One region of the Telluria sp. RT2P19 genome, then DNA from elsewhere that is predicted to be linked to it. Evidence: riboswitches for the same ligand, from Rfam matches in the RefSeq annotation. Region 1 holds a riboswitch; the other holds the start of a gene.
The links. Region 1 has a riboswitch for cobalamin ahead of AC56KW_RS25930 (TonB-dependent receptor domain-containing protein). Riboswitches for the same ligand answer to the same signal wherever they lie in the genome.

Region 1 (3,398 bases):
CTCTCGCGCCTGGCCGCCACGTCCCTGATCTGGCAGATGGAATACGCACGCGCCGAGGGCAAGGCCAAGCCGCTGGCGGTGCGCATGAGCGACCGGGAATTCGGCATCGCCGCGCTCACCGTGCTGCTGCCCGCGCTTGCCCTGCTGGCCTTTGGCCTGCTCGACCTGGCCGCGATCGTTGCTGCTGTCGTGGCGGCCGTCGTCGCCACCTGCTGGCTCGCGCGCAAGTTCACGCGGCGCCTGCAAGGCTATACCGGCGATTGCCTCGGCGCCGTGCAGCAACTGGCCGAAGTGGCGATCTACATCGCGGTGCTGGCCGCGCTCGGCAGCGGCGCGCTGGCCTGATGCGTATTTACCTGGTGCGCCATCCGCGGCCCGACGTGCCTCCCGGGTTTTGCTACGGCCGCAGCGATCTCGCGGCGAACCAAGGGGACGTCGAACGGGTGGTGGCAGCGTTGGCACAACAAGGGCTGCCAGGCGCCATGCCCATCTACGCCAGCCCGCTTGCCCGCAGCGCCGTCCTGGCGCACCGCCTTTCGCCAGCGCCAGCCTTCGACGCGCGCCTGGCCGAGATGGACTTCGGCGCCTGGGAGCTGCGCAGCTGGGACGAGATTTCGCGCAGCGAGATCGATGCCTGGAGCGCCGACCTGCTCCACTACCACCCGGGAGGCGGCGAAAGCGTGATGGACGTGGCTGCGCGCGTGGCCGGCTTTTATGCCGATCTCCGGCGCGCAGCGCAGGCAAAGACAGCACAGGCGCTCGTCGTCTGCCATGCCGGCACCATGCGCCTTTTGCACTCTCTGCACCTGGGCGGGACGCTGGTCGATGCCGCGCTGCGTGCGGCCCAGGCGCCACACCGGATCGACTACGGCGAAGTGATGATGCTGGAAACCTGACAACGCCTTATAATGAGCGCGTTTTGGTGCTCGCGCCTGCGTTCGCAGTCGCAGTTAAACGGGAAACACGAAGCCCCATCAAAGGCCAACGTGTGCTGCCCCCGCAACGGTAAGCAAGTGCCGCTCGCGCTCTCGAGCGGCAAACCGTCCCCTCATACCACTGTGCTATTCCAGCATGGGAAGGTCGGACGGCCATACTTGTCAGCCCGGATACCGGCCAAAAGGTGGCGTCGCCTCGCGCGGCGCCGTTCAATCTGGCCTACGGGGACGTCGGCTGGTTGCCTTTGATAAGAAACAGTTCATGAATTTTCCAGTAACCCGGCAAGCCGCCGCGGTCTCGCTCGCCCTCGCCGTCATCTCGTCCGCCGCCGTCGCCGACGCACCAGCACCTGATGCCATTCCCAACGCCGACATCGTCGTCGTCACCGCGACCCGCACCTTGCAGCGCGCCGCCGACGTCATCGCCGACATTACCGTCATCGGCGCCGAAGAAATCGCGCGCTCTGGCGCCGGTTCGGTGGCCGACATCCTGCAGCGCCAGCGCGGCATCGAGATCTCGCGCAACGGCCCGGCCGGCACCGCCACCAACGTCTTCATCCGCGGCGCCAACGCCAACCAGTCGGTAGTCCTGGTCGACGGCGTGCGCTTCGGCTCGGCCACCACCGGCAGCGCCAGCTGGAATGCGCTTCCTTTGGGCGCCATCGACCGCATCGAAATCGTCTACGGTCCGCTCAGCACCCTGTACGGCGCCGACGCCATCGGCGGCGTGATCCAGATCTTCACCCGCAAGGGCGAAGGCGCGCCGGTGGTCACCGGCTCGGTCGGCGTGGGGAGCAACGCGACGCGCCAGACCGACGCCGGCATATACGGCCGCAGTGGCGGCACGAATGCGATCAGCTACGCGTTCGGCGCCGGCTACGAGGATTCGGACGGCTTCTCTTCCACCCGCCCCGGCGCCTCGGGTTACAACGCAGACGAAGACGGCTACCGCCGCCGCAACGCCAACGGCCGCGTCTCGATGGTGCTCGCACCGGGCCACGAGATCGGCGCCCAGTTCCTGGTCAGCCGCCTGTACAGCCAGTACGATGCTTCCAACTCCGGCACCTTCGACGTCCATAGCGACAACGACCTGAATACCGCCGCGCTCTTCATGCGCAACCAGATCCTGCCGAACTGGCATAGTACGGTGCAATACGCGCGCTCGGAAGACAAGTCGGGCAACTTCAGCAACGCAACGGCATCCGGCGCCAGCCAGATCGATACCGAACAGGATGAATTCAGCTGGCAGAACGACATCGCCATCGGCCGCGACACACTGCAGCTGCTGTACACGCACCGCAAGGAAGAGGTGTCGTCGATGCGGCGCTCGCGCATCACCAACTCGTATGCCGCAGCCTACTCGGCCAAGCGCGGCCAGCACCTGGTCGACTTCAGCGCGCGCCACGACCGCTCGGTCTATGGCAGCAAGAACACCGGCGCCGCCGGCTATGGCTACGACTTCGGCAACGGCCTTCGCGCCACTGCCAGCGTCGGCACGAGCTTTCGCGCGCCGACCTTCAACGAGCTGTACTTCCCCGGCTACGGCCTGGAAACCAACAAGCCAGAGAAGGGCCGCAACCGCGAAGTGGGCCTGCGCTACGACGGCAATGGCTACCAGCTGGACGCCACCTACTTCCACAACCGGCTGACCGACATGATCGTGTCGAGCACCCCGTGCCCGGACGGCGTCAACCGGAGTTGCGCCTACAACGTCAACAAGGGCCAGCTCGAAGGCTTTTCGGCGGCCGGCAGTACCAGCCTGATGGGCGTCAACCTGCGCGCCAGCCTGGATTGGCAGGATCCACGCGACGAGACCACCGGCAAGCAGCTGGCGCGCCGCGCCAAGAAGCACGCCAGCTTCGGCGCCGACTACACGATGGGCACGCTCAAGACCGGCCTTGAACTGACGGTGTCGGGCGAACGGTTCGACGATGCCGCCAACAATCGCCGCCTGGGCGGCTACGGCTTGCTGAACTTGCACACCACCTGGCAGTTCACGCCCGACTGGTCGCTGCTGCTGCGCCTGGATAACGTCGCCGACAAGCAGTACGAAATCGCACGTAACTACGGCACCAGCGGCCGCACCTGGTTTGCGGCCCTGCGCTATGGCATCCGTTAAGCTATAACCCCATGCCCGCGGCGGCAATGCCGAGGGCGTCCGACCAACCGACAGGGCCAGCATGCAAGCATCCGTCCCGCCACTGCGCCAGCGCGCCACGCTCATCGTCGGCGCCATGCTGGCGTTTTCCATAGCCACCCTGCTGTTCGCGGGCATGACCGGATCGATCCGGGTGCCGCTGGACGAGATACCCGACGCCCTGCGCCAGCTCGCCAGCGGCCAGCCCGATTCGCTTTCCGCCTCCCTGCTCGAGCTGCGCGCCAGTCGCGCGCTGGTGGCGTTCGCGACCGGCGGCGCGCTGGCCCTGGCCGGCCTGATGATGCAGGCGCTGCTGCGCAATCCGT
Region 2 (3,398 bases), on a different contig from region 1:
GTGCTTGCGTGCCGGCCTCCACGCCCAGCTCCAGGTCGCGCGAGGTCTGCGGCTCCAGCACATCCAGCGTCGAGCGGTAGCTGTTTTCGTCGATGTTGGCGATGCGGTAGCTGCGGCCGGCCTTGGCGAACACGGTCACCAGCGGCAGCACATCGATGCTGCCTTCGACGGTCCAGGCGTTGAGCGACTGCTTGCTGTGCTCACCGATCACTGCCGGGAAAGCCAGCGGGTCGCTGTAGTCCTTCTCGAAACGCTCGTGACGGCCGCCGAGCGCCAGGCGGGCATTGTGCGGCGCACTCCAGCGCAGTTCATCGCGCAGGTAGAAGGCTTTCGAGTCCTGGCGCGCGTCGCCGGCCGAGAAGCTCGAGGTGACGTCGCGCTCCCAGCGCATCAGGTCGATGCCGGCCACGAATTCGTTGCGCTGGTCGCCGAAGTCATGGGTGTGGCGCAGGCGCGGCGAGAACTGGGTCTGCCCGGCCTCATACCTTGATGCGGTCGTGCCCCAGTCGGACACATAGGTCGAGGCGACATCGCGCTCGCGGTGCGACAGTTCGGCCGCCAGCTCGAGCGCGCCGACGCGGTGCTCGACGAAGGCGGTCACCCGGTCGGTGTCGAGCGAGCCGAAGTCTTCCGGCGTAGCGCTGGCGGTCGGCACGCTCAGGAACTGTGCTTCGGTCAGCGAGCCCGGCAGGCGCGAGTCCGCGCGCGAGCTCTCGACACGCAGGCCGGCGCGGCCGTTCGGCGCGTAGGCATACTGCAGGCCGCCGCTGAAGCTGGTCTGCTCGTACCTGTTGTTGTCGCGGTAGTTGTCGGTACGGCGGTCGGCGACGGCGGCGTCGAACGACCATGGGCCGGCGCCGTGGCTGATCGAAGCGCGCAGGTCGAGATGGTCGAATTGGCCGCCTTCGACGAACAGGGACCCGTGCGTCCCTGCGCCCGCACCGCGGCGGGTCACGATATTGACCACGCCGCCGGTCGCGCCGTCGCCATACAGCACGCTGCTGCCGCCCCGGGTGATCTCGATGCGCTCGACGGTGTCGACCGGGATGCTCGACAGCACGGTATGGGCCAGCTCGTTCTCGTTCAGGCGCACGCCGTCGACCAGCACCACCGTGTTCTGGGCGCTGTTGGTGCCGAAGCCGCGCAGGTCGAGGCCGAAGTCGGGCGAGCCGTCCAGGCTCTGGCGGCCGAACACGCCGCCGATCTTGCGGATCGCCACGTTGACGTCGGTGGCGCCGGCGCTGCGGATCTGCTCGGCGGTAATGACGGTGGCGCCGATCGGGGTGGCCTGGGCCGGGAAGCGCGGGCCGGTGATGACGATCGACGGGACGGTTCCCTGGGCGGCGACGTGGGGAGTAATGGCGCACAAGGCGAAGGCGCAAGCCAATGCGCGTGGCGCGCGGCGCGGGGCGGCAGCAAAAATCATGATGAAAGTGGTCTCGGTAAAAGGCACCGGCCTGCGTCCCCGCAGCCCGGAGTCAACGGAAGCACGTTCGACGCGCTTCCACCTGTCCTGGCCGGTATCCGGGCTGGCAAGCATGACGGCCTCACCTTCCTGCGCGTCATGCACAGTGGTTGATCGAGACCGCCTGCCGCGCTGCAGATGCAGGCGCGGCGCTTGTTGACCGTTGCGGGGGCAGCACACCTCCATGGCGGCGCGTGGCGCGGCCATGTCGTGTTTCCCGTTTAACTTCGCGCACCTGGACGCGCACGAGAGCACCAAAACGGGGCGATTATACCTTGACAAGGTCAGAACCGCCCGGCCGCCGGCAAGCCGCTGCCGCCTGGGCTACCATGGTTGTTTTATCGCATCGCAGGAGCAGCCATGGCGCGTCTACCCACTTATTTCGTCTCGCACGGCGGCGGCCCCTGGCCGTGGATGCGCGAGCAGTACGGCACCGCCTACGACCAGCTGGCCGATTCGCTCGCCGCGCTGCGCGCCGAGACCGGCGACGCGGTGCGCGCGGTGCTGGTCGTGACGGCGCACTGGGAGACGCCGCAGTTCATGGTGTCGTCCGGCGCGGCCCCAGGCATGATCTACGACTATGGCGGCTTCCCTCCGCATACCTACCAGGTCACCTACCCGGCCCCGGGCGAACCGGCGCTGGCGCGGCGCGTGGCCGACCTGCTGGGCGCGGCCGGCCATCCGGCCGGGCTGGATGCCGGGCGTGGATTCGACCATGGGACGTTCTCGATGCTGTATCCGGTCTATCCGGAGGCGCGCATGCCGGTGGTGCAGCTGTCGATCCGGCGCGACCTGGATCCGGGCACGCACCTGGCGGCCGGCCGCGCGCTGGCGCCGCTGCGCGACGAAGGCGTGTTGATCATCGGCAGCGGGCTGTCGTATCACAATCTGCGCCAGTTCGGCCCGAACGGGCGGGAAGCGTCGCGGGGCTTCGATGGGTGGTTGCAGCGCACGCTGCTCGAGCGCGAACCCGGGGAGCGCGCGCAGGCCTTATTGCGCTGGGACGAGGCGCCGCAGGCGCGGGCGGCGCATCCGCGTGAAGAACACCTGATTCCGCTGATGGTGGCGTTGGGGGCGGCCGCGCAGGAGGCGGCCGCCTGCGTCTATCATGAAGACGCTTTCATGGGGCATCTGGCGGTGTCGAGTTTCCGGTTCGGGGCGGCGCCACGCGCGTAGACCGGTCAGGGCAGCTTGCGCCGTCGTACCCGCGCAGGCGGGTACCCAAGTACCGCCATCGTTGGCGAAATGCACACAGACCCAGGCACCCGACTTCACGGATATGGCGCTGCAGGGGCGGCCACGACGGTCCAGGCTCATGGACAAGGTCAGGTCCCGCGCTTGCCCCGCGCCGCTTCCTCGGCCTTGGCGGCCGCTTTCTCGGCCGCGATCCGGGCCTTCTCGGCCATCTCGGCCTCATGCTGCGCCAGGCTGGCCGCACGCGATTCGGGCGTCTCCAGGCTGATACGGCCCAGCGCGCCCTGGCGGTAGTCCTGCAGCAGCGTGTGCGCCGCCTTCTCGTAATCGAAATCGCCGCCGCGCACGCGGAAACCGCGACGCTGCGCCACGCCCTCGACCACCGCCACGCCGTCCATGCCGTCGGTCTTGAAGCCATAGCGCGCGGTGAGCAACTGCGGATAGCGCTGCAGCAGCAGCTCGCCCAGGTATTCGGCCACTTCTTCCTCGACCAGCGCATTGGTGCCGATCGCGTGGCTGGCGGCCAGCATCAGGCCGTCGCTGGCCATGGCGATCTTCGGCCACAGCATGCCGGGCGTATCGACCAGCACCACGTTCTTGTTCAGGTACAGGCGCTGCTGGGTCTTGGTCACGGCCGGCTCGTCGCCCACCTTGGCCACGCGTTTCTTGAGCAGCGCGTTCATCAGCGTCGACTTGCCCACGTTCGGGATACCCATGATCATGATGCGCAGCGGCTTGG

Region 2: linked by a shared signal. The riboswitch ahead of AC56KW_RS01610 (TonB-dependent receptor) and the one ahead of AC56KW_RS25930 (TonB-dependent receptor domain-containing protein) in region 1 are both predicted to bind cobalamin.

Annotation. Positions count from the first base shown of each region.
Region 1 covers NZ_JCASIL010000036.1:8,522-11,919, reverse strand. The annotation lists gene AC56KW_RS25940 (adenosylcobinamide-GDP ribazoletransferase) at 1-345, shown strand, start outside; gene AC56KW_RS25935 (histidine phosphatase family protein) at 345-896, shown strand; cobalamin riboswitch at 904-1,132, shown strand; gene AC56KW_RS25930 (TonB-dependent receptor domain-containing protein) at 1,198-3,054, shown strand; gene AC56KW_RS25925 (FecCD family ABC transporter permease) at 3,116-3,398, shown strand, end outside.
Region 2 covers NZ_JCASIL010000001.1:376,322-379,719, reverse strand. The annotation lists gene AC56KW_RS01610 (TonB-dependent receptor) at 1-1,426, opposite strand, end outside; cobalamin riboswitch at 1,499-1,739, opposite strand; gene AC56KW_RS01605 (DODA-type extradiol aromatic ring-opening family dioxygenase) at 1,826-2,641, shown strand; gene ylqF (ribosome biogenesis GTPase YlqF) at 2,791-3,398, opposite strand, start outside.